3 regions of the Brachybacterium huguangmaarense genome follow, and region 2 is predicted to be linked to each of the others. Evidence: predicted binding sites of a transcription regulator. Region 2 holds the regulator's gene; each other region holds the start of a gene.
What was found. The regulator LexA, encoded in region 2, represses DNA repair genes until DNA is damaged. The targets are predictions, from matches to a motif close to TCGAACANNTGTTCGA.
Positions count from the first base shown of each region.

Region 1: a site for LexA is predicted at 8,144-8,159, ahead of BRM3_RS06245 (HNH endonuclease signature motif containing protein). Genes of this name have one in related genera too.
Region 3: a site for LexA is predicted at 8,790-8,805, ahead of BRM3_RS13775 (HNH endonuclease signature motif containing protein). Genes of this name have one in related genera too.

Region 1 is NZ_CP107020.1:1,410,550-1,421,131, forward strand. Features, by position in the region: gene pstS (phosphate ABC transporter substrate-binding protein PstS) at 1-831, shown strand, start outside; gene pstC (phosphate ABC transporter permease subunit PstC) at 840-1,763, shown strand; gene pstA (phosphate ABC transporter permease PstA) at 1,772-2,944, shown strand; gene pstB (phosphate ABC transporter ATP-binding protein PstB) at 2,979-3,758, shown strand; gene BRM3_RS06220 (ABC transporter ATP-binding protein) at 3,852-4,613, shown strand; gene BRM3_RS06225 (FtsX-like permease family protein) at 4,610-5,944, shown strand; gene BRM3_RS06230 (rhodanese-like domain-containing protein) at 6,027-6,350, shown strand; gene BRM3_RS06235 (CPBP family intramembrane glutamic endopeptidase) at 6,363-7,160, opposite strand; gene BRM3_RS06240 (GNAT family N-acetyltransferase) at 7,197-7,694, opposite strand; gene BRM3_RS06245 (HNH endonuclease signature motif containing protein) at 8,218-9,969, shown strand; gene BRM3_RS06250 (SDR family oxidoreductase) at 10,034-10,582, shown strand, end outside.
Region 2 is NZ_CP107020.1:1,736,180-1,746,761, reverse strand. Features, by position in the region: gene dinB (DNA polymerase IV) at 1-991, opposite strand, end outside; gene BRM3_RS07805 (SAV_6107 family HEPN domain-containing protein) at 1,064-1,597, opposite strand; gene BRM3_RS07800 (spermidine synthase) at 1,722-2,573, shown strand; gene BRM3_RS07795 (cold-shock protein) at 2,739-2,942, opposite strand; gene BRM3_RS07790 (proteasome assembly chaperone family protein) at 3,255-4,193, opposite strand; gene BRM3_RS07785 (HelD family protein) at 4,376-6,643, shown strand; gene nrdR (transcriptional regulator NrdR) at 6,824-7,297, opposite strand; gene BRM3_RS07775 (LysM peptidoglycan-binding domain-containing protein) at 7,392-7,787, opposite strand; gene lexA (transcriptional repressor LexA) at 8,037-8,726, shown strand; gene BRM3_RS07765 (ATP-dependent DNA helicase) at 8,740-10,582, opposite strand, start outside.
Region 3 is NZ_CP107020.1:2,981,635-2,992,216, forward strand. Features, by position in the region: gene BRM3_RS13740 (A/G-specific adenine glycosylase) at 1-446, shown strand, start outside; gene BRM3_RS13745 (amino-acid N-acetyltransferase) at 478-981, opposite strand; gene BRM3_RS13750 (DedA family protein) at 978-1,697, opposite strand; gene BRM3_RS13755 (ATP-dependent Clp protease ATP-binding subunit) at 1,724-4,375, opposite strand; gene BRM3_RS13760 (fumarylacetoacetate hydrolase family protein) at 4,540-5,397, shown strand; gene BRM3_RS13765 (SDR family NAD(P)-dependent oxidoreductase) at 5,475-6,224, shown strand; gene BRM3_RS13770 (FadR/GntR family transcriptional regulator) at 6,352-7,062, shown strand; gene BRM3_RS13775 (HNH endonuclease signature motif containing protein) at 7,228-8,667, opposite strand; gene BRM3_RS13780 (amidohydrolase family protein) at 9,246-10,145, opposite strand; gene BRM3_RS13785 (aldo/keto reductase) at 10,126-10,582, opposite strand, start outside.

The DNA.
Region 1 (10,582 bases), 330 kb from region 2:
GGCGCCGCCTTCGCCGGCTCCGACGACGCCATGAAGCCCGAGGAGATCCAGGAGTCCTCGACGGCGTGCCAGGGGGGCACCGCGTTCGACGTGCCCATCTACATCTCCCCGATCGCGGTCGTCTACAAGCTCGACGGCGTCGAGGACCTGCAGCTGTCGCCCGCGACGCTCGCCGGGATCTTCTCCGGAAAGATCACCACCTGGAACGACCCGGCGATCGCCGCCGACAACCCGGGCGTGAGCCTCCCCGACAAGCCCGTCGTGCCGGTCCACCGCTCCGACAAGTCCGGCACCACCGGCAACTTCACCGACTACCTCGCGCAGACTGCGGGCGACGTCTGGACCGCGGGCACGATCGAGGAGTGGCCGACCGACGGCGGCCAGTCCGGCGACGGCACCTCGGGCCTCATCTCGACCGTGCAGGGCGGCGACGGCACGATCGGCTACGCCGACGCCTCCAAGGCCGGCAACCTCGGCGTCGCCAAGCTCAAGATCGGCGACCAGTACGTGGCCCCCTCCGAGGAGGGCGCCGCCGCGGCCGTCGAGAACTCGCCGCGCGCCGAGGGCCGGGCCGACACCGACATCGCGATCCAGATCGACCGCACCCAGACCGAGTCCGGCGCCTACCCGCTCGTGCTCGTCTCGTACATGATCCTGTGCGACACCTACAAGGACGCGGGGACGGCGGACCTGGTCAAGGCCTACGCGACCTACGTCGTGTCCGAGCAGGGCCAGCAGCAGGCCGCCGAGGCCGCCGGGTCGGCGCCGCTGTCCGAGGCGCTGCGCACGGACGCCCAGGCCTCGATCGACACGATCAAGGCCAAGGCCTGAGCGATCGGATGACCGCCCTGAGAGGCCGCGGGGGCCGCCGCGCGGGGGACAGCGTCTTCTCGACGCTGAGCGTCGGCTCGGGCCTGCTGATCTTCCTGACCCTCGCGCTGGTCACGATCTTCCTCGTGGTCCAGTCGATCCCGGCGATCCGGGCGTCGCGCGAGCTCACGGGCGACGCCGACGCCGTCTCCCTGCTCTCCTACGCGGGGCCGCTGCTGTTCGGCACGGTCTTCGCGGCCCTCCTGGCGCTCGTCATGGCCGTCCCGGTGTCGATCGGGATCGCCCTGTTCATCTCGCACTTCGCCCCGCGGCGCCTGGCCTCCGTGCTCGGCTACGTGATCGACCTGCTCGCCGCCGTGCCCTCGGTCGTCTTCGGCCTGTGGGGCGGCAAGTGGCTCGTGCCGCTGCTGGATCCCTTCTTCCGACTGCTCAATGAGCACCTCGGCTGGATCCCGCTGTTCGGCGGCGAGGTCTCCTCCCCGATGAAGAACCTCGCCTCGGCCTCGATCGTGCTGGCCGTGATGATCCTGCCGATCATCACGGCGGTCTCGCGCGAGGTGTTCCTGCAGACCCCGCGCCTGCAGGAGGAGGCGGCCCTCGCCCTCGGCGCGACCCGCTGGGAGACGATCCGGACCGTGGTGCTGCCCTTCGGCCGCTCCGGGGTCGTGTCGGCCTCGATGCTCGGGCTCGGACGTGCGCTCGGCGAGACCATGGCGGTGCTCATGATCCTCTCGCCGGGGGCGACCTACTCCCTGCACATCCTCGAGGTGGGGCGGCACAACACGATCGCCGCCAACATCGCCTCGCACAGCGCCGAGTCCGCGGGCGTGGACATGTCCCGCCTGATCTTCACGGGCCTCGTGCTGTTCGTCATCACCTTCGTCATCAACGCGCTCGCGCGCGCCGTCGTCTCGCGCCGCGCGACCAGCTGAGGGGACCCATGAGCGCGACCACCGCCCGCACCCCCATCCGCCGCGAGGGGGAGGAGCGCCGCCTGCCGTGGTGGCACCTGCTGCTGTCGGCCGCGGCGGCCCTCGTCGTCGCCGCCGTCGTGCTCCTCGCCGCCGGCGCCTTCTCCCTGCCCGCCGTCGTGGTGCTCGGCTACGTGCTGCACCTCGCCTTCGCCTACGCCTACGCGAGGGTCCGCGAGGGGCGCCGCTGGGCGATGGACCGCTTCATGTCGATGCTCGTGATCGGCGCCTTCGTGCTCGCGCTGATCCCGCTCGTCTCGCTGCTGTGGGAGGTCATCTCCCGGGGCGCCGCGCGCTTCGTGACCCCCGGCTTCCTCACGGCCGACATGTCGGGCGTGACGGGCGGCATGGACGCGGGAGGCATCGGCCACGCGATCGTCGGCACCCTCCTGATCACGCTCGGCGCGACCGTCATCTCGGTCCCGATCGGGCTGCTGACCGCGATCTTCCTCGTCGAGTACGCGCGCACCGGCGCCCTGCGGGTGCTCGGGCGCGGCATCACCTTCCTCGTCGACGTGATGACGGGCATCCCGTCGATCGTCGCGGGCCTGTTCGCCCTGGCCATGTTCATCTCGGCGACGCAGCTGTTCGACGTCGCCGGCGGGCACCAGGGCAATCCGGGCATCCGCATGGGCATCATGGGGTCGGTCGCCCTGTCGGTGCTCATGATCCCGACGGTCGTCCGCTCGAGCGAGGAGATGCTGCGCCTCGTGCCGATGGAGCTGCGGGAGGCCGCCTATGCGCTCGGCGTGCCCAAGTGGCTCACCGTCGTGCGCGTCGTGCTGCGGACCGCGATCGCGGGGCTCACCACGTCCGTCACGCTCGCGATCGCCCGCGTGATCGGCGAGACGGCGCCGCTGCTGCTGACCGCCGAGGTGCTCCCGCAGTACAACCTCAACCTGTTCGACGGGCAGATGCAGACCCTGCCGACCTTCATCAACAGCCAGTACAAGCTCGACCTCGCGACGTGCAACGCCGATGTCGTCACCAACCCCTTCACCGGGCTGCAGTACGCCTGCAGCATCACGGCGAACCTGGACCGCGCGTGGGGTGCCGCTCTCGCGCTGATCCTCATCGTGATGATCCTGAACATCATCGCGCGCCTGGTCAGCTACTGGTTCGCCCCCAAGACCGGCCGCTGAGGCCCTGCCCGACCCGCTCCCGAGAGGAACCCCGATGCCCCAGCCGATCACCGTCGAGGACCTGAACATCTACTACGGCGACTTCCTCGCCGTGCAGGACGTCGACATGGTCATCGAGCCCCGCACCGTCACGGCCCTCATCGGCCCCTCCGGCTGCGGCAAGTCCACCTTCCTGCGCACCCTCAACCGCATGCACGAGGTGATCCCCGGTGCGTACGCGAAGGGCACGGTCGAGATCGACGGCCAGAACATCTACGCCCCGGGGGTCGACCCCGTCAACGTGCGGCGCCGCGTGGGCATGGTCTTCCAGAAGGCCAACCCGTTCCCGACCATGTCGATCCGCGACAACGTGCTCGCGGGCGTCAAGCTCAACAACCGGCGCATCTCCAAGTCCGCGGCCGACGAGCTCGTCGAGCGCTCGCTGCAGGGCGCGAACCTCTGGAACGAGGTCAAGGACCGCCTCGACCGCCCTGGCATGGGGCTCTCGGGAGGCCAGCAGCAGCGCCTGTGCATCGCCCGCACGATCGCGGTGCGCCCCGAGGTGGTGCTCATGGACGAGCCCTGCTCGGCGCTCGACCCGATCTCCACCCTCGCGATCGAGGACCTCATCCACGAGATGAAGGAGGAGTTCACGATCGTCATCGTCACCCACAACATGCAGCAGGCCTCGCGCGTCTCCGACCGCACCGGGTTCTTCAACATCGCCGGGACCGGCAAGCCCGGCCGGCTCATCGAGCTCGACGAGACCGAGCGCATGTTCACCAACCCGGCCGAGAAGCAGACCGAGGACTACATCTCCGGTCGCTTCGGCTGAGCGGGCGGCGTCCGCCCGGGGTCGGACGCCCGCGGCCCACGATGGTCCCGCGGGCCGACGCGCGCCCGGCCGGCCACCGCGGAGGCTGGGGGCATGACCACATATGCCGCCCCTCATCCCGACGCCGCCCTGCCGCCCACGACGGGCCCGGCCCCCATCCTGCGCGGGCGCGCGCTCACGGCCGTCTACGGCGACCGCACCCAGCGCACCGTCGCGCTCGACGGCGTCGACGTCGCCGTGTGCCCCGCCGAGTCGCTCGCCATCATGGGCCCCTCCGGCTCCGGCAAGACGACCCTCCTGCACGTGCTCGCCGGGATCCTGCGTCCCGCCGCGGGCAGCGTCGACTACAACGGGACCGACCTCGCGTCCCTGCCGGACCGCGCCCGCACCCGTCTGCGGCGCAGCGACTTCGGCTTCGTGTTCCAGGACGGCCAGCTGCTCTCGGAGCTCACGGCCCTCGAGAACGTGATCCTGCCGCGCCTGCTCGGCGGCGCGTCGCGTCGCTCGGCGACCGCCGAGGCCCGCGGATGGCTCGACCGGCTCGGGCTCGCGGGGATGCACGACCGCCGACCCGGCCAGCTGTCCGGCGGCCAGGCGCAGCGCGTGGCCGTGGCGCGCGCCCTCGCGGGGCGCCCCGGCGTCGTCTTCGCCGACGAGCCGACCGGGGCCCTCGACCAGACCACCGGTCACGCGGTGATGGACCTGCTCGTGGGGACCTGTCACGAGGCGGGGGCGAGCCTCGTGGTCGTCACGCACGACATGGGCGTCGCCTCCGCGTGCGAGCGCACGCTCGCGATGCAGGACGGCCGGATCGCGAGCGAGTTCCGTCGCGACGGGCGGGAGGCGCGCGCATGATCCCGCTCCTGCTGCGGCGCCGGGGCTCGGTCTCCGAGGCGCTCGCCGTCATCGCCTTCACCGCGTCCTCGGCGATCCTCGCGACCGTCGTGGGCGGCGTCGTCGCCTTCGCCCACCGCGCGCACCTGCTGCCCGGCGACACGCCCCTGCCCGACGGGGCGGGGCTGTCCGACGAGCAGCAGCTCGCCGCCTCGCTCGTCGTGTGCGCCGTCGTCGCCGGGGCCCTGCTGGTCCCGAGCGCCGTGAGCCTCGGAGCCTCCGCCGCGAAGCTCTCGCTCGTGCGCCGCGCCAGGTCGCTCGCGACCATCCGCCTCGTGGGCGGGACCACCGGCCAGGTCGGCTCGATCGCCGTGCTCGACGTGGCCGTGCAGGCGCTCGTGGGCGCCGTGCTCGGCATCGGCGTGCACCTCGCCGTGACCCCGGTGCTCACCCGCCTCGACTTCGGCATGACGCCCTTCACGGCCTCCGAGCTGATGCTGCCGGTGTGGGCCTATCCGGTGCTCGTCCTCGTGCTCGTCGCGCTCGCCGCGGCCTCCGGGGCGATCTCCCTCGTGGGCGTCGCGATCTCGCCGCTCGGCGTGGCACGCGAGTCGCGCACGGTGCGGGTGTCGCTGCTGCGCGGCGGCCTGTGGGTGCTCATGCTCGTCGCTTTCGTCGTGGTCAGCCGCATGTCCTTCCATGACACGGGCGTCGCGATGGCCGTGATCGCGGTGTTCATGATGATCGTCGTCGCAGGGGTCGACGTGGTCGGTCCGCTCGTCGTGTGGCTCGCGGCCAAGGCCGTGGGCGCCACCGCGCCCTGGCCGAGCTGGCTGGTGGGGGCCCGGCGCCTCGCCGCCGACCCCAAGTCCGGCTGGAGGACCGTCTCGGGCATCACCTTCGGTCTCGTCGTGGCCGGCATGCTGACGCTGCTCGCGGTGGTCGGCGACTCGAGCGGCGACGCCGACCAGTTCGCGTCCGCCCTCATGACCGGAGGCTACCTGACCCTCGGGATCGCGACCGTGCTCGCCGCCGTGAGCACGGGCGTCACCCAGGCCGCCCGCGTGATCGACCAGGCCGACACCTACCGCGCCCAGCACATCGGCGGGGCCACGGTCGCCCAGCTGCACCGTGCCCGCGCGGCCGAGGTGGTGCTGCCCGTCGCGCTCAGCTCGATCGTCGCGACCACCTCGGCGCTCGTGCTGCTCTCGCCCGTGCTGGGATCGATGTCCACGAGCGTGATCCCCGTCGTGCTGTACGTCGCGGCCGCGATCTGCGCCTATGCCCTCGTGGGCGTCGCGGTGGCCGCGAGCGCGCCGCTCGTGCGCCGGGCGGCCCTGTCCGCGCGCTGAGCCGATGCCGGCTGGCCCGTGCGCGGCCCGGTGCTGTAGTGCCCGGTGCCGAGGCACGGGCCTGCCGCGTACGCTGGAACCCATGAACGTGGACGCCGTGGACCCCGCCGATCTGCCCGAGGGCGCTCAGCTCATCGATGTGCGCGAGCAGGACGAATGGGAGGCGGGGCATGCTCCCACCGCTCAGCATCTGCCGGCCAGCGAGCTCATCGCCCGCCTCGGCGAGCTGCCCGAGGACGGCGATCTGTACCTGATCTGCCGCAGCGGCGGCCGCAGCGTGCAGGCGGCCATGTGGCTCAACCAGAACGGCTACGACGCGATCAACGTGCGCGGCGGCATGGACCAGTGGTTCGAGTCAGGTCTGCCGATGGTCTCCGACGGCGAGGGCGAGCCGTACGTGCTGTGAGGCGACGCCTCCTCACAGCCCGATGACGTTCTTGAGCAGGGCGTAGCCGACGAACGCGACCACGTCGAGCAGCGTGTGGGCGACGATGAGCGGCATCGTCCGGCGGGTGCGCCGGAAGAACTCCGCGAAGACGACGCCCATCAGGGCGTTGGCGATGCCCGGGCCGATGCCCTGGTAGAGGTGGTAGCTGCCGCGCAGGAGGGCGGAGACGGCCACGATGCGTCGAGGCCCCCAGCCCAGCTGCTCGAGGCGCACGGTCAGATAGCCGACCGCGATCACCTCCTCGATCACGGCGTTCTTGATCGCCTGGAGGATCAGCACCGGGACCGTCCACCAGTACTCGCCGAGCGCGGCGGGCACGACCTCGACGGTCGCGCCGATCGCCCGCCCGGCGTAGTAGATCGCGAGGCCGGGGATCCCGATCGAGGCGGCGAGCAGCGCGCCCCAGCCCAGGTCGCGCACGAGGCGACGTCGCCCGCCGCGCGCTCGTGCGAGACCCAGCGTCTCCCACGCGGCGAGCCCGCTCATCGCCAGGAGCAGCACGGCCAGGGCCGCCGGCGTGAGGGTCACGGCGATCCCGACGAGCTGGTAGGCGAAGTCGAACCAGGGCCGCGGCGACTGGGACGTGTTGAGCGACGTGGTCTGGTGGCGCAGCGGTCCCCGGCTCAGCGCGTCCGCGAGCGCGAGGATCGCGTAGACGGCCGACTGGCCGAGCGAGAGAGCGAGCACGATCACGATCTCGGCCCGCACGAGCGTGCGGGCGCGAGGGCTCTCGATCGGCGGGACGGACGGCGGGGCGGCGGGCAGCACGCGGTCATCGTGCCACGAGGCACCGGGAGCCGGCCGTCAGGCGATCCTGCGCTCCATGAGGAGGTACGGCTCGCGGCCCGGCGCGTCCTCCACGCGTCGCAGACGGACGAAGCCGACGGCCTCCCAGAAGCGGATCCCGGCCGGGTTGCCGACGTCCGGGTCGACCGTGAGCCGTGCCCACCCGTGCACGGCCTGCGCCCGCTCCACGAGCGCCTCGACGACCGTCCTGCCTGCTCCGGCACCGCGCGCTCGGGGCAGGAGGATCAGGTCCAGGCCGCCGCCCTCGCCCTCGTCGGCGACGTGCAGCAGGGCGAGCCCGACCGGATCGAGATCCTCCGGCGCGTCCCCCCGGAGCACCAGGAAGCACTCGACATCGGGCAGCCGCGCGCCGAGGTACTTGGTGCGGAGGTCATCGTCGGAGAGCGGTCCCTCGCCTCCCCAGCCGGCGAACGCGGGATCGTCGACGAGGGTGCGGAGGGTCGCGAGATCGGTCGGGGAGGTGGCCCGCAGCGCGACGGTGCTCGGGGTGTGCATGCCGCGGATTCTGCCAGGCGCCGCCGCATCGGGATGCTGTCGAGGTGCGGTCTGTCGAGGTGGGGCGCGTCGAGATGGGGTCTGTCGAGGTGTGGTCCACGTCTGTCTCCTGTCGCCCGGGATCGCTCTGCGGCGATCGGTCTCTTCATGCATTCTCTCGTGACGCCGGGCATTTCCCGATGGTGTCCCGACGTGATTCCTTGGCCATCATTCTTGGCGATGCCGGCGGCGTCTGTCCATCGCCGGATGTCGCGGTGGATACGGCGCACGTGGGGAGGAGACCTGCGGCTGGGGTCGATCGAGTGGGGATGCGATGTGGAGAAGTCCGCAGTGTGGAAAAGCATGGGATGTGGAGAAGTCTGCCTTGTGGAGGCATCAGGAAAATACCAGGGAAGAATATGGCGCCCAGGCCTTCCTGCACCTGAACGCAGCGACTAGAGTGGTCCGTATCGAACACGTGTTCGATGATTCGACGGGTGGACGACAGGGAGCCGCGCGACGACGACAGGAGGGGAGGGGCGCCATGACCACGACAGAACGTCGCGACAGGGCGCCCAGCGACCGCCGCGGCGCCGCGCCTCGTGCGGGGGTCCGCCCGCCCGGCCCTGTTCGCGCCCGTCTCCCGCTCACGCGCGAGGGCCTCGCCGAGCGTGTCGACGCGGCCGGTGACGTCGCGTTGTCGCGGGACCTCCGCAGCCTGTGGGACCTCGGTGCCGAGGAGTCGCGCCTGCTCGCCGATCGCCACCGCCGTCTGGCCGCACTGTGGACGCCACCTGTCACGGACCCCGAGTCCGACGATCCGGCGGATCTCGTCGAGCTGCAGGTGGCCTGCTCCCTGCGCACCACGCGTGGTCATGCGAGTGCTCTCGTCCGCGACGCCCATCGTGCCGTGACGGCCTTCCCGCTGACCCTCGCCCGGCTGTCGGCCGGCCAGATGCCGGCGGAGTGGTTCACGCGCCTGCTGCGGCGGTCGAGCGATCTCGACGAGTCCGCGTGCGCTCGGCTCGACGGCATGGTCTCGCGCTGGGACGCGGGCATCACGGCGGAGCGGTTCCGTCGTGAGCTCGCCCGCGCGATCGCCTGGGTCGCCGCCGGCCAGCCCGCGCCGGCGTGCGTCCCCGACCGGCTGCGCAGGGTCGAGACCTTCGCACGCGAGGACGGCACCGCGACGCTCGCCGTGACCGGCCCGGTGCCGGAGATCTTCTTCCTGTCCACACGTCTCGACGCCGGGGCGAGGGCGGTGCAGACCCAGCAGCGTCGCGCCCTCGAGGCGGGGTCCCCCATCCCCTTCGACGACGGCACGGTTGCGGAGAGCGGGCGACCCCTGACTCTGGCGGCGCTGCGCTATGCGCTCCTGGTGCACTCGGTCCACGACACCGGCGGCATCGAGGTGCCGGCGCAGCGGTACCGCCTCAACGTGCTCGTCCCCGCCCTGACCCTGCTGGGGGAGTCCGATGCGCCCGGCGTGATCGAGGGCATCGCCCCGATCCCGGCGCCCCTGGCGCGTGACCTCGCGGGCCAGGTCGACACCTGGTACCGCGTGCTCACCGACCCGACCACCGGCGCGTTCCTGCCGCTCGCCCCGCAGCGGTACAGGCCCACGCCCTCGATGCTCGAGCACCTCCGCCTGCGAGGAGCACAGTGCGCCGTCCCCGGCTGCACCGGCCTCGTGACCTGGGCCAGCGAGGCCGACCACATCGAGGAGTACGACCACCTCCATCCCGAACGGGGAGGCCGCACGGAGGTCGAGAACCTCCACGACCTGTGCTGGAAGCATCACAGCCTCAAGACCGCGGGAACGATCGACCCCGTGCGCGTTCCCGGCGTGATCGAGGTGAGAGACGCCGCTAGCGGCATGAGCGGCCAGGACGAGCAAGCGGAGGGCGAGCATGCGGAGCGCGAGCATGCGGAGGGCGAGCATGTGGGGGAGGAGCCGAGCTCCCCGTGGCCGCTCCCGCCGTTGCCCGCCGAGCCGCCGCCCCCGCACACGATCGTGCACCCCGGGCGCACCGCCTGGCATCTGGGACTGAACGCGACGATCACGGTCACCGACGACACGGACCTCACCACGCCCGCCATGGCGCGCGCCTTCTACCGCGCGTGGGCTCGGTGCCGGCAAAGGGACGGAGGAGGGGCAGCGCCGGACGAGAAGACGGCGGCGTCGAAGCCAGCGTCGGCGTCGGCGTCGGAGACGGCACCGGAGTCGCAGACGCCCCCGACCTCGTCCGACCCGCCTGCTCCGCCCTTCACCTTCGACGACCCGCCGCCGTACTGATCCGACAGCGATCGCCGGGCGAGGTCGGCGGGGGAGAGGGAGGCACCATGCCAGACTCGATCGCATGACACCTGCTGATGCTTCCACCGCCCGCCCGGTCGCGCTCATCACCGGCGCCTCGCGCGGGATCGGGCGCGCGATCGCCGACGCGCTCGCCGCCGACCACCACCTGCTGCTCGGCGGCCGTGACCGCGACGCCCTCGACGAGCTCGCCGCAGGCCTTCCCTCGGCCGAGCCCTTCGCCGCCGACCTCACCGACCCGGCGGCCACCGCGCGCGCCGTCGAGGAGCTCGACCTCCCCGAGGGTCTCGCCGCGCTCGTGCACAGCGCCGGCATCCTCGTGTCCGGACGGGTCGACGAGCTCGCCGCCGAGGACTGGAGCCGCTCGCTCACGGCCAACGTCGCGGCCGTCGCCGACCTCACCCGGCTGCTCCTGCCGGCCCTCCGCCGCGCCCACGGCACCGTGGTCACCCTCAACTCCGGCTCGGGCTTCAGCTCAGGTCCCGGAGGCGGCGCCTACAGCGCATCGAAGTTCGCCCTGCGCGCGCTCACCGACTCCCTGCGCGAGGAGGAGCGGGCGCACGGCGTCCGCGTCTCCTCGATCCATCCGGGC
Region 2 (10,582 bases):
GCATCTGCGGCGCCGCGCGCTCCCACAGCGCGATGACGTGCTCACGCAGGCGCTCGCCGCTCGCGGTGGGCTGGGTGAAGGTCGCCGACCGCGTGATCGTCGCGCCGTCGGGCGAGCGCAGCTTGAGCACGACCCCGCGCGCCGTGAAGCCGTGCGAGCGGAGCGAGAACGCGACCTCGTCGGCCATGCGGGTCAGGCGCCGCCGCACCTCCTGGGGATCGGTGAGGTCCTCCTCGTAGGTGCGCTCGGTGCCGATGGACTTGTCGCGCTCGCGATGCAGCAGCCCGGTGCGGTCCTCCCCGCGCGCGATCCGGATCACCTCGCCGGCCTGGGGGCCGATCGCGCGGCGCAGGGTGGTCGGGGGGATGTCGACGATCTGGCCGATGCGCCGCACGCCGAGCTTCTCGAGGGACGCGGCCGCGGCGGGGCCGACCCCCGAGATGGCGCCGACCGGGAGGGGCGCGAGGAACGCGGCGGTGCGCTCGGGCTCGACGACGAGCAGGCCGTCCGGCTTGGCGCGGGCCGAGGCGATCTTGGCGACCGCGCGCGAGCACGCGACGCCCACGCTGCACGGCAGGTCGAGCTCGGCACGGATGCGCTCGCGCAGCAGACGGGCGATCGCGGGCGGCGACCCGAACTGCCGCCGGGCGCCGCGCACGTCGAGGAAGGCCTCGTCGACGCTGATCTGCTCGACGTCCGCGCACACGGACCGCAGGATCGCCATCACCTGCCGCGAGATCTCGCGGTAGCGCTCGATGCGGGGCGCGACGATCACGAGGTCGCGGCACAGGCGGCGCGCGGTGACCATCGGCATCGCCGAGTGGATCCCGTAGGCCCGGGCCGGATAGCTCGCCGCCGCGACGACGGAGCGCTGCCCCGTGCCCCCGACGACGACCGGGAGGCCCCGCAGCGACGGCTCGTCGCGGATCTCGACCGAGGCGAAGAAGGAGTCCATGTCGAGGTGGAGGATCGTGCTCTCCTCGGCCGGCATGTCCTCCCCCCCTCCTCGTCCGGTGCCGCGCGGCCACGACGTGGTCGGCCCGTCCATGCTAGGCGCCGTGCCTCACCGGGCGGGCACCGCCCCTGCCCCGGGGAGCAGCGCCATCGTGATCTCGGCCCGGACCCCCGCGATGCGCTCGGCGGTGGTGCGGCAGTGGAGGTCCAGGAGGTCGAGGTCGGGCATCGCCGCCGCGTCCGCGTCGAGCCGCCGGCGCTCGGCGACCATGGGCTCGACCTCCTGGGCCCAGCGTCGGTGCACGCCGCCACAGCGGGAGAGGGCCACCCACGCGTTGAGCGGCAGCTTGCGGCGCCGGTGACGGTTGGCCTGGTCGATCACGACGCCGGCGGCGCGCAGGGCCGCCCGGTGCACGAGCTCGAACGCGGCGCGCGGGTCCGTGTCGCGCTCCCGCCGCGCCTGGGCCAGCAGCCCCTCGGCCCGTTCGAGCTCGGCGAGGGCGCGGTCGAGGCGGGCGAGGTCGGCGCGGGTCGCGCGAGGGGCCGACGCGGCGCCTGCCGCGCGCGGCGCCGTCGCGCGGGTCGAGGCCGTCGCCGTGCGCCGTGCCGTCGTGCGCGAGGTTCCGATCATCGGCGTGTCCATGAGTCCTCTCCCGTCCCGGGCGCCGTCCGCGTCCGTGCTCCGCACGCTAGGGCCACCCCCTGACATTCGGGCGGCGCGGTGGGCGCGGGACGCGTGGGGAGGGCCGGCGCCTACAGTGGGCGCCATGGCACGGAACCGGCGACGCGCGGACGGGGGACCCGTCTTCGCGCATCTCGGACCCGTCGGCGTCCCGATCCCCATCCCGACCGGCACCGCCCGTCTGCTCCTCGAGACCGACGGCGGCGTGCTCGTCGAGGTCAACGGGGTGCCGAGCTCCTACCAGCATCCGGATCCCCGCCACCTGGTGTTCGAGTACATGCGTTGGATGCGCACGGCGATCGAGGCCACGCTCGAGGCGCGCCCGGCGGCCGACGGCTCCCGCGTCCTCGAGGTCGCGCATCTGGGCGGAGGCGGCTGCTCGCTCCCCCGCGCGGTCGCCGCGGACCATCCGGCGGCCCGGCAGGTCGTGATCGAGCTCGACACCGCCCTGGCCGAGCACGCGCGCGTCTGGTTCGACCTGCCGCGCTCCCCTGCTCTGCGGATCCGGGCCGACGATGCCGCCCGCGCGCTCGAGCAGTGGCGGGACGCGCGCTTCGACGTGCTCGTGCGCGACGTCTTCGCCCCCGACCGGACACCGCGCCCGCTGCGCTCGGACCGGGCCGCCGCCCACGCCGCGCGGGTGCTGCGGCCCTCGGGGATCTATCTGGTCAACAGCGCCGGCGAGCCGTCGCCGCGCACCTCGCTCGCCGACGAGGTGGTGACCCTGCGGGGCGCCTTCGCCCACGTCGGCCTCATCGCCGAGCCCGGCGTGCTCGCGGGCCGCCGTCGCGGCAACAGCGTGCTCGTGGCCTCGCAGGCGCCGCTCGCGGCGGGGATCGACCGGGCGCTGCGGTCGGACCCGGTGAGCGTGCGCCTCGTGCCGCGGCCCGAGCTCGACCGCCTCGCCGCCGCGGGCCGCGTCATCCGCGAGGACTGACCGCCGCCGGACACGGCGGTCCTCCTGCGCGACGCGGCTCTCGTGTTGCGCGACGGCGCCGGGAACACGCAACGGTCCTGCGCGATGGCGCCGGGAACGCGGAACGGGCGGGAGAGGACCGAAGTCCTCTCCCGCCCGTCATCCGAAGCTGGGGTCGCTCGCCGCTCAGGCGGGGCGGACGTTCTCCGCCTGCGGGCCCTTGTCGCCCTGCGTGACGTCGAACTCGACGCGCTGGCCCTCGTCGAGGGAGCGGTAGCCGTCCATGTCGATCTTCGAGTGGTGGACGAAGACGTCGGCGCCGCCGCCGTCGATCTCGATGAAGCCGTAGCCCTTCTCAGCGTTGAACCACTTGACAGCACCCTGTGCCATTTCCAAACCATCTTTCATTCGGTGTCGTCGACCGCGTCGCGGTCGCGGAGCCGCTCGTGACGCCGCTCGCCGGGGGCGAACGGTTCGTGCACCAGGTGCCGCGGGTCCGCTCCCCGAGGGGAGGTCGGTACCGAAAGGCGTACTGCTGGACGTACTCATCACTGCAACGGGGACCATCATTGCATGCCGACGGGCGCGAGCACACCCCTCTGACCGCTCGGGTGGGAAGAACTCACGGTGAACGGTCGTGGACGCGGGCCCGGCGACCGCTCCGACGGTTCCCCGACCCCGCCCACGGAGGCGCGGGAGCTCTCAGGCTCCGCGGGGCCCCTCGTCGCCGTCGTCGTCGTGGCGCGCGAGGAAGCGCTCGAAATGGTCGCCGATCTCGTCGGCCGTGGGCATGTCCATCGTCGCGGGGATGCCGGCGGCCTCGTCGTGGCTCATCGCGTCGTAGCTCTCCTCGAGCGCGGCGACGATGCCCTGCACCTCGGCGTTCTCGACGAGGGTCTCGCCCAGGGCCGCGCTCGCGGCGTCGGTGAGGTCGCCGAGCTCGACGAGCGGCAGCTCGAGACCGGCCGCGGTGCTGACGCGGCGCAGCAGGGCGAGCGCCCCGGCGGGGAAGTCCGAGCGCGTCAGGTAGTGCGGGATCTGCGCGACATAGCCCATCGCGGGATGATCGGCGCGACCGAGCTCACGCTCGAGCAGCGCGCCGAAGGAGGCCGGCACGACCATCTCGGTGTGGCCGTCGCCGAAGGCGTCGACGCCGCCGAGCAGGCTCTCGTCGTTGGCGTGCGCGATGAGCGAGATCGGTCGCGTGTGGGGCACCGCCATCGGGATGGCGTTCATGCTCACGACGCGATCGACGTCGAAGAACTCGACGAGGTCGATGAGGGCCTCGGCGAAGCGCCGCCACTGCAGGTCCGGCTCGGGGCCGTCGAGGAACAGGAAGGGGCGGTCGGCCTCGTCGTACATGAGGTGCAGCGTGACCTCGGGGATGTCGACCGAGGTGAACGAGCGACCGTCGAACACGGCTTGCGGGCGCGAGCCGCGGTAGTCGAGCAGCTCGTCGGCGTCGAACGTCACCAGGCGCACGTGGCGCAGCGAGTCGCGCAGGTAGGTCGCGGCGATCCGGCAGGCGTTGCCCGCGTCGACGATGCCGGGAAGGGCGTGGACGAGCGTGAGGCGCCCGCGGGGCACGGCGGCGACGACGTCGGCGGACTCGAAGGTGTAGAGCTCTCGCGGGTCGCGCACGGTCCGCCTCCTTCCCCTGGCTGGCATGGAGTGCCGGGCGGACTCCCCTCCGCCGTGAGCGGACGGTTTTCCGGCTCGGCGGGAGCATCCACCATAATGGATGACCGCGTGAAGCCGTCACGCCGTCAGGAACGCCGTCCGCTCGACGTCGCTCCGGAGCCCTGGGGGATCGGGAGGCCGCTGTGGAACCCTCCGCAGAGCAGATCGCGCGCGAGCAGGCGTACGCCGATCGGCTGTACGCCCGGCTGGACGAGCTCGTGGCGCAGGTCTCCCGGAACCTCGACGACACCCAGCAGTCCCAGCACGCGGCCACCCACCAGAACCGCTCGGAGCGCGACGCCTTCGTCGCCCTGTACGAGGACCGCCTGGCACTCCTGCGGGCCGCGTCCCAGAACGTCGTGTTCGGTCGCCTCGACACCGACGACGAGGCGCGCCACTACATCGGGCGCATCGGCCTGTTCACCCCGCAGCGCGAGCAGCTCCTGGTGGACTGGCGCGCACCTGCCGCCGCCGCCTTCTACCAGGCCACGAGCGTCGACCGCCAGGGGGTGCGCCTGCGCCGACATCTCATCACGCGCAGCCGGAAGGTGGTCGGGCTCGAGGACGACGTGCTGGACTCCGCGGTCCTCGCGGACGAGGGCGCCGCCGACGAGCTCGCCCTGCAGGGCGAGGGCGCCCTGCTCGCGGCGGTCTCCTCCCAGCGCACGGGACGCATGGGCGACATCGTCGCGACCATCCAGGCCGAGCAGGACCGCATCATCCGCTCCGCCTCGCGCGGGGTGCTCGTGGTCCAGGGCGGACCGGGGACCGGCAAGACCGCCGTCGCCCTGCACCGCGCCGCCTACCTGCTGTACACGCACCGTCGCCGTCTCGAGCACGCGGGCGTCCTCATCGTCGCCCCCACGCGGGGCTTCCTGCACTACATCGAGCGGGTGCTGCCGAGCCTCGGCGAGTCCGGCGTCGTCATGCTCACCCCGGGCGAGCTCGTCCCCGGCGTCGAGACGACCCTGCACGACGCCGACGAGGTCGCCGAGGTCAAGGGCGATCTCGCGATGGCCGAGCTGCTCTCGCGCGCCGTCAAGCAGCGCCAGCTCATCCCGTCCTCCGACGTCGCCGTCGTGATCGACGGCGTGCGCGTGGTCCTGACCCGGGACGACGTGCGCGGGGCGCGGCGCGAGGCCCGCGCGACCCACCGCCCCCACAACGACGCGCGCACCGTGTTCGTCCGGGCCGCCCTGGACCGGCTCGTGGTGCGCTACGAGACGGCCCTGCAGGCGCGGGGCCACACGATCGTGCCCGAGGACCGCCCCGGCCACCTCGCCGACCTCCGGGAGAGCCCTGAGGTGCGCCGGGCCCTCAACCTCGCGTGGATGCCGTACACCCCCGAGTCGTTCCTGCGGATCCTGCTGGCCCACCCCGAGCGCCTGCGCGCGGCGGCGCCGGCTTCCCTGGGCCCCGCCGCCCTGGCCCGTCTGGTGCGCCCCAAGACGGCTCCGTGGACGGTCGAGGACGTGCCCCTGCTCGACGAGGTCGCTGAGCTGCTCGGCGGCGACGGCGAGCTCCAGCGCACCGACGCCGCCCGCGAGGCCGCCCAGCGCGCCGGCGACGTCGCGTACGCGCGCGAGGTGCTCGAGAACATCGACACCTCGGGCATCGTGCGGGCCGAGGACCTCGCCGAGCAGGTGGGGCGCGTGCGCGACGGCCGCACCCTGGCCGAGCGCGCGAGCGAGGAGCGCACGTGGACCTACGGCCACGTCGTGGTCGACGAGGCGCAGGAGAACTCCGGGATGATGTGGCGCGCGCTCATGCGGCGCTGCCCGACCAAGTCCTTCACGATCGTCGGCGACGTCGCCCAGACCTCCGCCGCGGCCGGCTTCGCGTCCTGGAGCGCGGCGCTCGGGCCCTTCGTGGGCGATCGCCTCGACGTCGAGGAGCTGACGGTCAACTACCGCACGCCCCGCCGGATCATGGACGTCGCGGTGACGACGGCCGAGGCGCTCGAGCTGCCCGTCGCCCCCGTCTCCTCCGTCCGCGACGGCGAGCACCCCGTGCGCGCCCAGGAGGTCCCCGCCGAGAGCCTCGGCGCGGCGGTCGCGCGCACCTGCCTCGATCAGCTCGCGAGCGGCTCCGGGCGCATCGCCGTGATCACGACCGAGGAGTCGGTCGACGCTCTCGCCCGCATCCTGCGGTCGGGCACGGGCCTGCCGCGCGTGGGCACGGGCAGCGCGGGCATCGACGACGTCGTCGCCGTCATGACCGCGCAGGACGCCAAGGGGCTCGAGTTCGACGCGGTCGTGCTGGTCGAGCCGGCCGCGGTCCTGGCCGCGCACTCCCGGGGAGCGGGCGACCTGTACGTCGCGATGACCCGCTCGACGCAGCGCCTGGACCTGGTCCACACGGAGCCTCTGCCCGCCGCGGTGCTCGAGGGTCTCGCGGGCGCCTCCGCCTGAGGCCGCCGGCTGTCGCGAGCACGCAGCCGGGACGAGCCGGGCGGGCGCGGTCGGCCCGGATGGAGAAGGACCGGCGGCCGCGGCTTCCCCTCCGCGACCACCGGTCCATCGTGCGCGATGCGCACGCGACACATCATAAGGGTATCGGCGCCATGCTTCGCACCCCGTCCGGAGGGATGCCTACGGCGCCGCGGGAGCGGGCGTCTCCGCGCCCTCGGCGCGCAGCCGTGCGATCGCGCTCTCGAAGTCCTCGAGGGACTCGAAGCCCTGGTACACGCTCGCGAAGCGGAGGTAGGCGACGAGGTCGAGGTCCTGCAGGGGCTGGAGGATCGCGAGGCCCACGTCGTGGGCGTCGATCTCGGCCTGGCCGCTCTGGCGGATCGCCTCCTCGACCTCCTGGGCGAGGAGGGCCAGCTCGTCGTCGGAGACGGGGCGCCCCTGGCAGGCCTTGCGGACGCCCGCGATCACCTTGGCGCGGCTGAACGGCTCGCTCACCCCGGAGCGCTTGACGACGGCGAGCGAGGCCGTCTCGACCGTGGAGAAGCGCCTCGAGCAGTTCGGGCACTGCCGACGCCTGCGGATCGAGGCGCCGTCGTCGGCGGTCCGGGAGTCGACGACTCGCGAATCGGGGTGGCGGCAGAAGGGGCAGTGCACCTGCGCAGTTTATCGTGCACGGCGCCCGCGGCGCCCGGTGCGATCACGGTGTTCGCCGCGGGCACCGCGCGACGATCCGGGCGGGCCGATGCCGTCAGCGGGCGGCGCCCTCGACGACGGGCAGGTCGAGCTGGGTCCCGGCGGTCACGCGCGAGGTGGGGAGGTCGTTGGCCTGCTGGATCTGGAGCACGTAGTCGCGGGGGTCCATGCCCTCCGGCGCGTAGGTGCGTGCATAGCCCCACAGCGTGTCCCCGGGCTGGACGGTCACGGACACGTACTGGGGCCCGCCCACCCAGTCGGCGAGGGCCGAGGGCGCTCCCGAGAAGATCATCGCGGTCGCGGCGAGCACGAGCAGGACGGCGAGCACGAGCAGCGTGCGCAGGGCGCGCCCCCGACGGGTGAGCTCCAGTCGAACGCTCTTTCGAGCGATCGCGGGGCGACGGCGCGGACGGGGCTGCGCGAGGGCCGGGACGGCGGCGATGGTAGTCATGTCTCCGAACTCCTGTTCGATCGAATACGTGTACGACTGTAGGGGCGACGGGTGCGACACGCAAGACACGATCGAACACCTGTTTGGTTTCGGTGCCCTCGGCCCCTACTGTGGTCAGCGAGATCACTCCACCAGAGGGGTCTGACATTCGAGCTCCGCGGCCGCGGCACGAGGCCGGGCCCGGGCGAGGCGCCCGGCGCCCGCCGGCGCGACGGCGGCGGGGCCCGGGAGACGACGAAAGGCCCGCAGATGACGCCGACCACGCCGAGCGATCCCGCCCTCACGGACGGCGGGGCGCCGTCGAGCGAGCTGTCCGCGCGCCAGCGCACGATCCTCGAGACCATCGCGGCGGCCATCGCCTCGCGCGGCTACCCGCCGACGATGCGCGAGATCGGGGACGCCGTCGGCCTCACCTCGCCGTCCTCGGTGTCCCATCAGCTGCAGGCGCTCGAGCGCAAGGGCTTCCTGCGCCGCGACCCCAAGCGTCCGCGGGCGATGGAGATCGTCATGCCGGACGACGCCGGGGATCCGGGCGAGCCCGTGGCCGAGGCGCTGCCCTCCTCCCCCTCTGTCGCCGTGCCGCTCGTCGGCCGGATCGCCGCGGGGGTGCCGATCACGGCGCAGGAGCAGGTCGAGGACGTGTTCACCCTGCCCGAGCAGCTCGTGGGCAGCGGCGACCTGTTCCTGCTGGCCGTCGTCGGGGACTCGATGGTCGACGCCGCCATCTGCGACGGCGACTGGGTCGTCGTGCGCTCGCAGAACGTCGCCGAGAAGGGCGAGATCGTCGCGGCCATGATCGACGGCGAGGCGACCGTCAAGACCTTCGTCCAGCGCGACGGGCACATCTGGCTCATGCCCCACAACCCCTCGTTCGCCCCCATCCTCGGGGACGACGCCGAGATCCTCGGCAAGGTCGTCGCGGTCCTGCGCACCGTCTGAGGACGGCGCCGCCTCACACGCGGGCGAGCCTCCCGAGCGCGCCGAGCGCGACCTCGGGGTCCTGAGTGCGCCACAGCGGCGGCATCGCGCTCACCAGGAACGAGCCGTAGTGCGCCGTCGCGAGCCGGGGGTCGAGCACCGCCACCATGCCGCGGTCCTCGGCCGAGCGGATCAGGCGGCCGGCGCCCTGCGCCAGCAGCAGCGCCGCGTGCTGCGCGGAGATGGCCATGAAGCCGTTGCCGCCGCGGGCGCCGATGCGCTCCTGGCGCGCGGCCGTGAGGGGGTCGTCGGGCCGCGGGAACGGGATCCGGTCGATCGTCACGAGGCGGCACGCGCGACCCTGCACGTCGACGCCCTGCCACAGCGAGAGGGTGCCGAACAGGCTCGTCGTCTCGTCCTCGCGGAAGCGCCGCACGAGGTTGGTGATCGAGTCCTCCCCCTGCAGTCCGATGGGCAGGGCGCTGCGGGCGCGCACGTGCTCGGCCGCGAGCTGGGCCCCGCGCCGCGAGGAGAACAGGCACAGCGCTCCCCCGCGCGAGGCCTCCACGAGCTCGGTCAGGTGATCGAGCATCGAGAGCGACGGGCCCTCGCGGCCCGGCGGCGGCAGGTGCCGCGCGATGTAGAGGATGCCCTGGCGTGCGTACTCGAAGGGGCTGCCGACGTCGAGGCCGCTCCATGCCGAGGAGCCGCCGCCGCGCGGGCTGGACTCGACCTCCTGCCGGTCGGCGGCCCGCAGACCGATGCTGCCGGCGGGCGGCTCGAAGCGGCCGCCGAGGGCCAGGGTCGCAGACGTCAGCACGACCGTGCGGTCCTCGAGCACGGCGCCGCGCATCGCCCCGGCCACGCTGAGCGGGGCCACCTGGATGCTGCTGCGCCCCGTGAGCTCGGAATGGGAGACCGAGACGACGTCGTCCTCGTCGGGCGCCACGAGGCGCTCGCACACGTCGAGGATCTCCTGCAGGTTGGCGCGCACGGCCTTGCGGGCGCCGGCCGCGGTCGCGCTCCCCTGCTCCCCCGCGTCCTTGGCGTCGGAGTGGGCGGTGCGGGCCTCCGTGCGCAGCAGCACGAGCGCGTCGAGCATGCCCGGCGGCAGGTCGCCGATGACGCGCCCGTCGGGCATCTGGGCGAGGGCGTCGCGCAGGCTCTCCCCCGCGTCGTCGAGGGCGGTCGCGGCCATGCCGAGCCCGCGCAGCTCGCGCACGGCCCCGCGCACCATGGGGGCGGTGAGCGTCTCGGTCACGGCGCTCGTCACGCGGGACACGAGGTCGTGGGCCTCGTCGACGACGAGCACGTCGTGCTCGGGCAGGATGCCGTGGCCGTCGAACGCGTCGATCGCCATCAGGGCGTGGTTGGTCACGACGAGGTCGACGTCGCGTGCGATCGCGCGGTTGCGCTCGGCGAAGCAGGCCTCGACCATCGGGCACGAGCTGCCCAGGCACTGCGCGCCCGTGACCGAGACCTGCCGCCAGGCGCGGTCGGAGACCGGGGCGGCGAGGTCGTCGCGGTCCCCCGTGTCGGTGGTCTCGGCCCACTCCCGCAGACGGCGCACCTGTTCGCCCAGGCGCTCGGAGCCCTCGCGCTCGCCGCCGGCGGCCGCTTCGGAGAACAGGGCCTGGGGGTCGAGGTCGTCCGGGTAGCCGCCGTCGACCTTGTGCAGGCACACGTAGTTGCTGCGGCCCTTGAGCAGCGAGTAGGTGGGGGTGCGCGGCAGCTCGGGGGCGAGGGCCTCGACGAGCCGCGGCAGGTCCTTGCGCACGATCTGCGACTGCAGCGCGATCGTCGCCGTGGAGACGACGACCGTGCGACGGGACTCGACCGCGTGGCGCAGGGCCGGCACCAGGTAGGCCAGGGACTTG
Region 3 (10,582 bases), 1.2 Mb from region 2:
GCCTGCTCGCCCGCGCCGTGAGCGGGCGCCAGCAGCCGGCCCCGTCCTTCACCGCCGCCGAGCGCGCGCTCGTCGCCTCGTGCGTGCCGCACGACAGGGCCCGCAGCGTGCGCTGGAACCAGGCGACGATGGAGCTCGGGGCCCTCGTGTGCACCTCGCGCACACCGCACTGCGACGCGTGCCCGCTCGCGGCCCACGGCTGCGCCTATCTCGCGGCGGGCCTGCCCGACCAGCCGGAGGCGAAGCGCCGGGTCCAGCCCTTCGAGGGCACCGACCGTCAGATGCGGGGCATGATCATGGCGCGACTGCGCGCCGACGGCGCCGCCGACCGGGCGCTCCTCGACGCGCTCGACACCGCCGACCCCGCCCGGGTCGAGCGCTGCCTCACGACCCTCGTGGCCGACGGTCTCGCGGTCGAGCGCGACGGCTTGATCTCCCTGCCCTGAGACCGCCCGGGGCAGGGCGCGGGAGGCGCGCTCAGAGGTGGCGGATCATCCGGGTGTTGCCCAGGGTGTTGGGCTTGACCCGTGCCAGGTCGAGGAACTCGGCCACGCCGGCGTCGACCGAGCGCAGCAGCTCCATGTAGATGCTCGGGTCCACGCCGTCGTCGGCCATCACCTCGAAGCCGTGGCGCTCGAAGAACCCGACCTCGAAGGTCAGGCAGAACACACGGGACAGCCCGAGGGCGCGAGCCCGCTCGAGGAGAGCCTCGAGCAGGGCGTGCCCGACACCCCGGCCGCGCTGGTCCGCGCGGGCCGCGAGCGTGCGGACCTCCCCGAGGTCCTCCCACATGACGTGCAGGGCGCCGCAGCCGACCAGCTCGCCGGTCTCCTCGTCAACTGCGACCAGGAACTCCTGGACGGCCTCGTAGTAGGCCACCATGTCCTTGCCGAGCAGGATCTGCTCGGTCGCCAGGGGCTGGACGAGGGCGTCGATCCCCCGCACGTCGGCGGGCAGGGCGGGACGGATGCGGTGGGTCATGGTGCTCTCCTCGCGGCGATCTCGGGGCTGGACTCGTCGTCGGGGCCGTCGTCGGACGCCGCGCCGTCCGACGTCTCCTCGCCCTGGGCCTCGGCGGCCTCGCGGGCGTCGGCGCGGCGATCGAGCACGCGGTGCACGATGTTGACGACCCGGTCGGCGATCAGGGCGATGACCACGGCCGCCACGAGGGCCACGCCGATGCCGAGGGTCTTGTTGTGCTCGAACCACTGGCCGGCCACGGCGCCGATCGTCACCGAGTAGACCGCCCACGTGAACGTGGACAGCAGATCGCGGTGCAGGAACTGGCGGTGCGGGTAGCGCAGCGCCCCGGCCACGAGGTTCACGGCCGTGCGGCCGAAGGGGATGTAGCGCGCCGTCATGAGGAACAGCAGCGCGCGGCGCCGGAGCCCTCGGTGGGCGGCCTCGACGGCCCCGCGGCCGCGGCCCTCGCGGAAGAACCGGAAGCGGTCCCAGCCCACGAAGCGGCCGATCGCATAGGCGACGTTGTCGCCCAGGCAGGCGCCGGCCCACGCGGCCAGGCCCAGCAGGATGATCGACGGCTTGCCCGAGGACGCCCACAGGGAGCCGAGCGAGACGACGACGGACTCGCTCGGGACCGTCGGGAAGAAGCCGTCGAGGAAGGAGAGGCCGAGCACGACGAGGTGGACCCACCACGCATCCGCGATGGTGGTGATCCAGGCCTCGAACGCTCGCACCTCTCCTTCCTGTCAGACGGCGCGGATCAGGACAGGCTGGTCCGGGTCGCGGAGTCGGAGCCGTCCTCGCGGCGCGCCTCCGTGGCGTCGGCGGGCCCCGCCTCGGGCGTGATCCGGTCGCTCCCCGTGCCCTCGGCCTCGGCGTCCGGATGCGTGAGCTCCTCGGCCCGGGCCTGGGTGATCGACTCGACGTCGACCTCCTCGGAGATCGGGCTCAGCGTCCCGTCCTCGCCCCGGCGGCTGAAGACGAACTCGCCGAGGATCCCCTCGCCGCGTGCGTCGACGACGAGGCTGTCGCCGGAATGCACCTGGCCGAACAGGATCTTCTCGCTCAGGGCGTCCTCGATGTCGCGCTGGATGGTGCGACGCAGCGGCCGCGCGCCGAGCACCGGGTCGTAGCCCTTCTCGGCGAGCAGGGCCTTGGCCGAGGGGGTCAGCTCGAGGGTCATGCCCTGCTCGGCCAGACGGACGTCGAGCTTGCCGACCATGAGGTCGACGATCTCGACGATCTCCTCCTGCGACAGCTGCGGGAACACCACGACGTCGTCGACACGGTTGAGGAACTCGGGGCGGAAGTGCTGCTTGAGCTCCTCGTGCACCTTGTTCTTCATGCGCTCGTAGTCGGTCGAGAGGTCGCCGCCGGCCTGGAAGCCCACCTGCACGCCCTTGGCGATGTCGCGGGTGCCCAGGTTGGTGGTCATGATGATGACGGTGTTCTTGAAGTCGACGACGCGGCCCTGGGAGTCGGTCAGGCGACCGTCCTCGAGGATCTGCAGGAGCGAGTTGAAGATGTCCACGTGGGCCTTCTCCACCTCGTCGAACAGCACCACCGAGAACGGCTTGCGCCGCACCTTCTCCGTGAGCTGGCCGCCCTCGTCGTAGCCGACGTACCCGGGAGGCGAGCCGAACAGGCGCGAGGCCGTGTGCTTCTCGCCGAACTCGGACATGTCGAGCTGGATGAGGGCGTCCTCGTCGCCGAACAGGAACTCCGCGAGCGCCTTCGCGAGCTCGGTCTTGCCGACGCCCGTGGGGCCGGCGAAGATGAACGACCCGCCCGGACGCTTGGGGTCCTTGAGGCCGGCGCGGGTGCGGCGGATCGCCTGGGACAGGGCGTGGATCGCCTCGTCCTGGCCGATGACGCGCTTGTGCAGCTCGTCTTCCATGTGCAGCAGGCGCGAGGACTCCTCCTCGTTGAGCCGCACCACGGGGATCCCGGTCGAGGCCGCGAGCACCTCGGAGATGGTCTCCTCGGAGACGACCGTGACGGCGTCGGAGTCGCCCTCGCGCCACGCCTTCTCCTTGGCGTCGCGCTCGGTGCGCAGCGACTGCTCCTGGTCGCGCAGGGACGCGGCCTTCTCGAAGTCCTGGCCGTCGATCGCGAACTCCTTGTCCTTGCGGACGGCCTCGATGCGGGCGTCGAACTCCTTGAGCTCGGGCGGCGCGGTCAGACGACGGATGCGCAGGCGCGCGCCCGCCTCGTCGATCAGGTCGATCGCCTTGTCGGGCAGGAAGCGGTCGTTGACGTAGCGGTCGGCGAGGTTCGCGGCGGCCACGAGCGCCCCGTCGGTGATGGTCACCTTGTGGTGCGCCTCGTAGCTGTCGCGCAGGCCCTTGAGGATCTCCACGGTCAGCGCGATCGACGGCTCGTCGACCTGGATCGGCTGGAAGCGGCGCTCGAGGGCCGCGTCCTTCTCGATGTGCTTGCGGTACTCCTCGAGCGTGGTCGCGCCGATCGTCTGCAGCTCGCCGCGCGCGAGCATCGGCTTGAGGATGCTCGCCGCGTCGATCGCGCCCTCGGCCGCGCCGGCGCCGACGAGGGTGTGGATCTCGTCGATGAACAGGATGATGTCGCCGCGCGTGCGGATCTCCTTGAGGACCTTCTTGAGGCGCTCCTCGAAGTCGCCGCGGTAGCGCGAGCCGGCCACGAGCGACCCCAGGTCGAGCGTGTACAGCTGCTTGTCCTTGAGGGTCTCGGGCACGTCGCCCGCGACGATGGACTGGGCGAGGCCCTCGACGACGGCGCTCTTGCCGACGCCGGGCTCGCCGATCAGGACCGGGTTGTTCTTGGTGCGGCGCGAGAGCACCTGCATGACCCGCTCGGCCTCCTTCTCGCGCCCGATGACCGGGTCGAGCTTGCCCTCGCGGGCGGCCTGGGTCAGGTTGCGGCCGAACTGGTCGAGCACGAGCGAGCCCGCGGGCTGCCCCTCGGCGGGGCCGCCGGCGGTCGCCGGCTCCTTGCCCTGGTAGCCCGAGAGACGCTCGATGACCTCCTGGCGCACGGCCGACGGCTCGGCCTTCAGGCGGGTCAGGACCTTGACGGCCGTGCCCTCGCCCTCGCGCAGCAGGCCGAGCAGGATGTGCTCGGTGCCGATGTAGTTGTGGCCGAGCTGGAGCGCCTCGCGCAGGGACAGCTCGAGCACCTTCTTGGCGCGCGGCGTGAAGGGGATGTGCCCCGTCGGGGCCTGGTTGCCCTCGCCGATGATGTCGCGGACCTGCTCGCGAGCCGCCTCCAGCGTCACGCCCAGGGCCTCGAGGGCCTTGGCGCCGACGCCCTCGGCCTCGTGGATCAGTCCGAGCAGGATGTGCTCGGTGCCGATGTAGTTGTGGTTCAGCAGTCGCGCTTCGTCCTGGGCGAGGACGACGACGCGCCGGGCGCGATCGGTGAAGCGTTCGAACATGTCACTCCCATGCTGGTGGTGGTGGTTGCACCGAGACTACGCGGACGGGCCGCGTTTCCTTCCCGGTGTTCGCCGCAGGCGTGACCACGGTCCGACGGCGATTCCGCCACAGACATCGGATGTATGTTTAGGATGGGACGATCACTCACGTCGGGAGGCAGTCCATGAGGTTCTTCGCACACGGGCCGCGCGGTCACGAGCGCGTGGCGGTGCAGCACGAGGGCACGGCGTACGACATCACGTCGCTGACCGGGGAGCGCACCGCGATCGACCGCTCCTTCCTCGAGCAGGACGGCCTGGCGCGCACGCGCGAGGCGATCGAGGCCGGCACGCTGCCGCAGATCGACGAGACCTCCGATGAGCGGGTGGGCACGCCGCTGACTCCCGGCAAGATCCTGTGCATCGGCCTGAACTATCTGGATCACGCGCGGGAGACGCACGCGGAGATCCCCGCCGAGCCGATCGTCTTCATGAAGGCCCCGGACACCGTCGTCGGTCCGGACGACGACGTGCTGATCCCCCGCGGATCGGTCAAGACGGACTGGGAGGTCGAGCTCGGCGTCGTGATCGGCCGCACCGTGCGCTGGACCGAGGATCCCCGCGAGGCCCTCGACGCCGTCGCCGGCTTCGTGGTCGCGCATGACGTGTCCGAGCGCGAGTTCCAGATCGAGCGCGGCGGCACGTGGGACAAGGGCAAGAACTGCGAGACCTTCAACCCCCTCGGGCCCTACCTCGTCACCGCCGACGAGATCGCGGATCCGCAGGACCTGCGTCTGCGCCTGAGCGTGAACGGCACGGTGCGCCAGGACGGCACCACGGCCGACCAGATCTTCGGCGTCGGCGAGGTGATCGCCTACCTCAGCCGCTTCATGACGCTCTACCCCGGGGACCTCATCAACACGGGCACCCCCGCCGGGGTCGCCATGGGCATGCCCGACCAGCCCTATCTGCGGGCCGGCGACGTGGTCGAGCTCGAGATCGAGGGCCTGGGCCGCCAGCGCCAGACCTTCCGCTCCGCCTGACCGCCTCGCCAGACCGCCTCGCCCGCGCGTGCCGTCCCCGCCCCTGCTGACCCGTCCGCTGTGAAAGGACCCCCACCATGCCTCTCGACGACTATCAGGGCCTGCGCGTGATCGTGACCGGCGGTGCCTCCGGCATCGGGCGCGCCACCGCACGCCGCTTCCTCGAGCTCGGCGCCCGGGTGTGCGTGCTCGACCTACGGCCCGAGGGCGCACCCGCGGGCGCCGAGCAGGTCGAGGTCGACCTCGGCGACCGCCCCGCGACCACCGCCGCGGTCGAACGGGCCGCCGAGCTGCTGGGCGGCATCGACGTCGTCGTCAACAACGCGGGGATCAGCGCGGTCGGCGACGTCACCGCCAACGACGACGAGGAGTGGGCGCGCGTGCTCTCCGTCAACGTCACCTCGATGGCGCGCGTGACGTCGGCGGCGCTCCCCCATCTCCGCCGGTCCACGGCGGCCGCCGTGGTCAACATGGCCTCGATCGCCTCCTACGCCGGCCTGCAGGAACGCGTGCTGTACTCCGCGACCAAGGGTGCCGTGCACGCCATGACCCTTGCGATGGCCACGGATCATCTTCCCGACCGGATCCGGGTCAACTGCGTCAATCCGGGCACGGTCGCCACCGAGTTCGTCGACCGCATGCTGCAGGGGTTCCCGGACCCCGTCGCGGAGCGCGCGGCGCTCGACGCCCGCCAGCCGACCGGCCGCATGGTCACGCCCGAGGAGGTCGCCGAGACGGTGGTCTTCCTCGCCTCTCCGCGCAACGCCTCGACCACGGGCACCTCGGTGGCGGTCGACGGCGGCATGTACGGCCTGCGGGCCCGCTGAGCCCAGGCGTCCATCGGCCACGTCGTGCCGCGGACCGCGCGCGTCGCGCGGCGGGGTCCACGTACAGTCATCAGAAGGCATCGTCGCCCCGCGGCGGGTCTCCCATCACGTCGAGGAGGAACTGCTCATGGCCGATGTCACCGTGACGGACCGGACGATCAACGCCATCAAGTCCATGATCGTCGAGGGCGAGCTGCGGCCGGGTGATCGCCTGCCCCCGGAGAAGGAGCTCTCGGAGCGGCTCGACGTGAGCCGCAACTCGCTGCGCGAGGCCGTCAAGGCGCTCTCGGTGATCCGGGTGCTCGCCGTGCGGCAGGGCGACGGCACGTACGTCACGAGCCTCGCCCCTGATCTGCTCATCGAGGCCGTGGGCTTCGTGCTCGAGCTGCATCAGGACTCCGAGATGGTGCACATGCTCGAGGTGCGGCGGCTGCTCGAGCCCTCGGCCGTCGAGAGCGCCTGCGCGCACCTCACGGCGGAGGACCTGCAGGCGCTCGAGGACCTGATGGCGCCGCTCGGCGCGGACTCCGACATCTCGACGCTGGTCGAGGCGGACATGAAGTTCCATCACCTCATCAACTCGCGCTGCGGGAACCCGTACCTCTCCTCGCTCCTGGACGGGCTCGCGAGTTCGACCGCGCGGGCGCGGCTGTGGCGCGGGCTCACGGAGGACTTCGCGGTCGAGCGCACTCTCAACGAGCACCGGCGCATCCTCGAGGCGCTCCGCCAGGGACGGGGCGATCTCGCGCGCATCCACGCCGCCGCGCACGTGGCGGGCGTGGAGGGATGGGTCGCGCAGGGCACGGCCACCGACGCCGCCGCCTCCGATCCCGCCTAGGGCCCGCGCCCCAACCCGCCCGCTGAGCGCCGGCGGCAGCGCAGCCAGTTTCGGCGGTGCCGAACGCCGGCGGCACCGAGCCGTGACAGGACCGGAGCCTGGTGCCGACCGCGTCGTCGTCTGGAGCCGACCGGGTCGGCGGCGGGATCCTTGACGGGCCCCGGGTCAGCAGGGTGGTGGTCCGGGGTCGTCGGGCAGGTCCCGTTGGCGTTCTCGGTCCAGGCCCCGTCGGCGTTGGCGCTGGAGTCGTTGATGCGCTGCCCAGTGGTCGGCGAGGTCGGTGGCGATGCGTGGGGTGAACAGGTCGGTGTCGTCGGGTACGTCGACGCTGGTGGTATCGGTGAACACCCACCGCGTTGACCCGGGTCCGTGCCCCCGTCCCTGGTCTGGGACCGGGAGGCGGGTGGGGTCGAGGCGACCGAGGGTCTTGGCGAGGTGGTGCTGCCAGCACAGCAGGTGGAGGTTCTCGATCGCGGTGAGGCCGCCCCGCCCGGGATCGGTGTGGTCGTACTCGATGATGTGGTCGCACTCCGCGGCCTGCGAGGTCGGCCGGGCACACCCCGGGACCGCGCACGTGCCATGACGGTGGCGGAGGTGTTCGAGCATCCCCCGGGTGGGCTGGTACCTCTCCTGACGGGCGGGCAGGAACGCCCCGGTGATGGGGTCGGTCAGGACCCGGTACCAGGTGTCCTCACCCCCGGCCAGGGACCGTGCCATGTCCGCGGGGATCGGGATCGTGCCGTCGAGCAGACCGGGCTCGTCTCCCGCACCCAGCAGGGTCGTGGCCGGGACCGTCACGCCGACCCGGAACCGGGGCGCGGGGACCTCGACCGAGCCGGTGTCCAGGATCGAGCGGGTCAGGATCGCGTACCGCAACGCCGCCAACGACATCGCCCTGCCCGCCCGGCCCACGGTCCCATCGTCGAACGGCACCACGCCGTCCCCGGCCCCGGCGGAGACGCCTGTCCCCGCATCTCCACCGTCCCCGGGCCTCGTGGCGATGGCGGTGAGGGTGCGGCGTTGGGCGGCCTGGACGGCTCGCGCGGCGGCGTCCAGGCGGGTGGCCAGGGCGTGGATCTCCGGGACCGGGCCCAGCACCGACAGGCACGCCACGCCCTCCTCCTCGATGCGACGGACCTCGACACACCGCCGAGCGGCGGGCTGCTGGTCCTCGGCGAGCAGCTGCCGGCTGTGGATCCGGGTGATCACCAGACCCAGCTGCCGGGCGAACTGCTCGGCGGTGACCGCGAGGTCCCACGAGGCGATCTCGGCGTCCACGAGCGCCCGCTGAACGGGGGTCAGGTCGGTGGTCTTGGCCAGGATCCTCGTCATCCACGGGGCGGGCAGCTCCCCGGCCGCGAGACGCCGCCACACCCCCGGCAGGTCGACCACGGCGATGTGGGCCTGACGGATCCTGCGGTGAGCGACATGCTCGGTGACCCGCAAGGCGAGGGCGACCCGCAGGTCCATCTCGTCGACCTCACACGGATCGGTGTCCGGGGAGGCGGGGTCGATCCAGAACGCGGCCAGGGCCCGCATCTGGACCGCCAGACGCCGTGACTCCGCGACCGCGTCATCCCACAGGCCCTGCAGACCCGCCGACAAGGCCGGCGCGTCCAGGGACCCCGCCCGCAGGGCGAGAGTGTCGCGCGTGAGCCCGGGAAGGCGTCGCCGGCGACCTCTCACCCAGTCCCGCCCCATGACCACCATCCCCTGACACTCCGGTTCCGAACACCTGTTCGAATCAGGATAGGGTGCGGCCCCGACATTCGGGATCCAGCATCGAGGGCGGTGGATAACCCTGACACGGAGGCACGCCGCGCCCGGCCCGCAGTCGACAGCTTGCCCCGGGGAGGGCCGTGAACTGCACATGCCCCGGCACCCGGGCCTGGTGCTGCGACGCCGTACCGGCACTGGACCGCTGGCCCGTGGAGAAAGGCCGACACCCCCCGAAGATCCCGCTCACGGACCGTGCCCGCGACCCCACGGTCCGCGACCGGACTCATCCAGCACGATCCGCATTGCCCTCCGCATCACCCAGCCCCATCAACGCCACGCCGCCACCGGCGCGGGCGCCCACCGCCCCCGATGCCGGACGCACGACCTCGCAGCGGGGCCTATCCGCCCCGACAGCACCTCGCCGCCGCGCCCGCCGCTCCCCCGTCGCGGCGGTCATCGCCCGGCTACCGGACAGGAAGGCGCCGGTCGACGCGGTCGGCGGTGCCGTTCAGGACCATCTCCCGCGCGGCGGGCTCCCAGCCTCGCAGCACCCCGAGCAGCCGCCCGGCACCGCAGGCGTGGTCGGCGGGAGCGGGTGCGATCGGCCAGTCGCTGCCGAACATGAGCCGTTCGGGGCCGAAGACCTCGAGGGCGATCGCGACCGCCTCCTCGAACCGGCCGTCCCCGCTCGTCGCGAGGCCCGAGACCTTGGCGACGGTCGAGGGCTGTGCGGCGATCCGGCGCAGCTGCTCCTCCCAGCGGGCCATGCCGGGGGCGTCCCCGAGCGGGGGCTTGCCGAGGTGGTCGAGCACGAGGGTCAGGTCGGGGTGGGCCTGCGCCACGCGCACCACCTGCTCCAGGTGGCGCGGATACGCGTCCGGCACGTCGAGCGGCAGCGCGACCCCGGCGAGGAGGTCGAGGGAGCGGGCGACGTCGGGGCGTTCGAGGAAGCCCGGGTCCGGGTCGTCGTGCACGAGGTGGCGGACCCCGACCACGTGCACCATGGCCGCGGGATCGGCGAGCAGGGCGCCGACCCGCTCGGGATCGGCGAGCGAGAGCCAGGCGACCACGTCGGCGCGGGACACCTGGCCGCCGGCCGCCTCGATGCGCGTCGCCGTCCGCTGCAGGTGCTGCGTGTCCGCGAGGGTGTCGTCGGCCTGGACCAGCACCACCCGGCGCACGCCGAGCGCCTCGTGTCCGCGGCGGGCGTCCTCCCAGCCGAAGCTGCGGTGCAGGGCCGGGTGCGCATCGAGCCAGGCGTACGGGCTGGCCCCGAGGTCCCACAGGTGCAGGTGCGCATCGGTCACGCCCTGCCCGGCCGGCTCGGGGGCGCCCTCGCGCGGCTCAGATGGCCGCGGCGGCATCCCAGGCCTCCTCGGGGATCGGCACCCGCATGCGTCCGGCGTTCTGGTGGACCTGAGCCGCGGTGCGCATGCCGAGCACGACCGTGTCGATGGCCGGGTGGCGCAGGGGGAACTGCATCGCGAGATCGGGCAGCTCGGCGCCGTGCTCACGCGCCACACGGGCCAGGGCCCGTGCGCGCTCGAGCATCTCGGCGGGCGCGGCCCCGTACTCGTAGGCGGCGTCCGCGGCCGGCTCCGGGCGCGCGAGGATGCCGGAGTTGAACACGCTGACCGCGACCACGCCCACCCCGTGCTCCTCGCACGCGGGCAGGAGCTCGGCGGCGGCCGGCTGCTCGAGCAGCGTGTACCGGCCCGAGACCATCACGAGGTCCACGAGTCCCGTGCGCACCGCTCGGGCGAGCACCTCGGTGTCCTTGGAGCCGACGCCGACGGCGCGC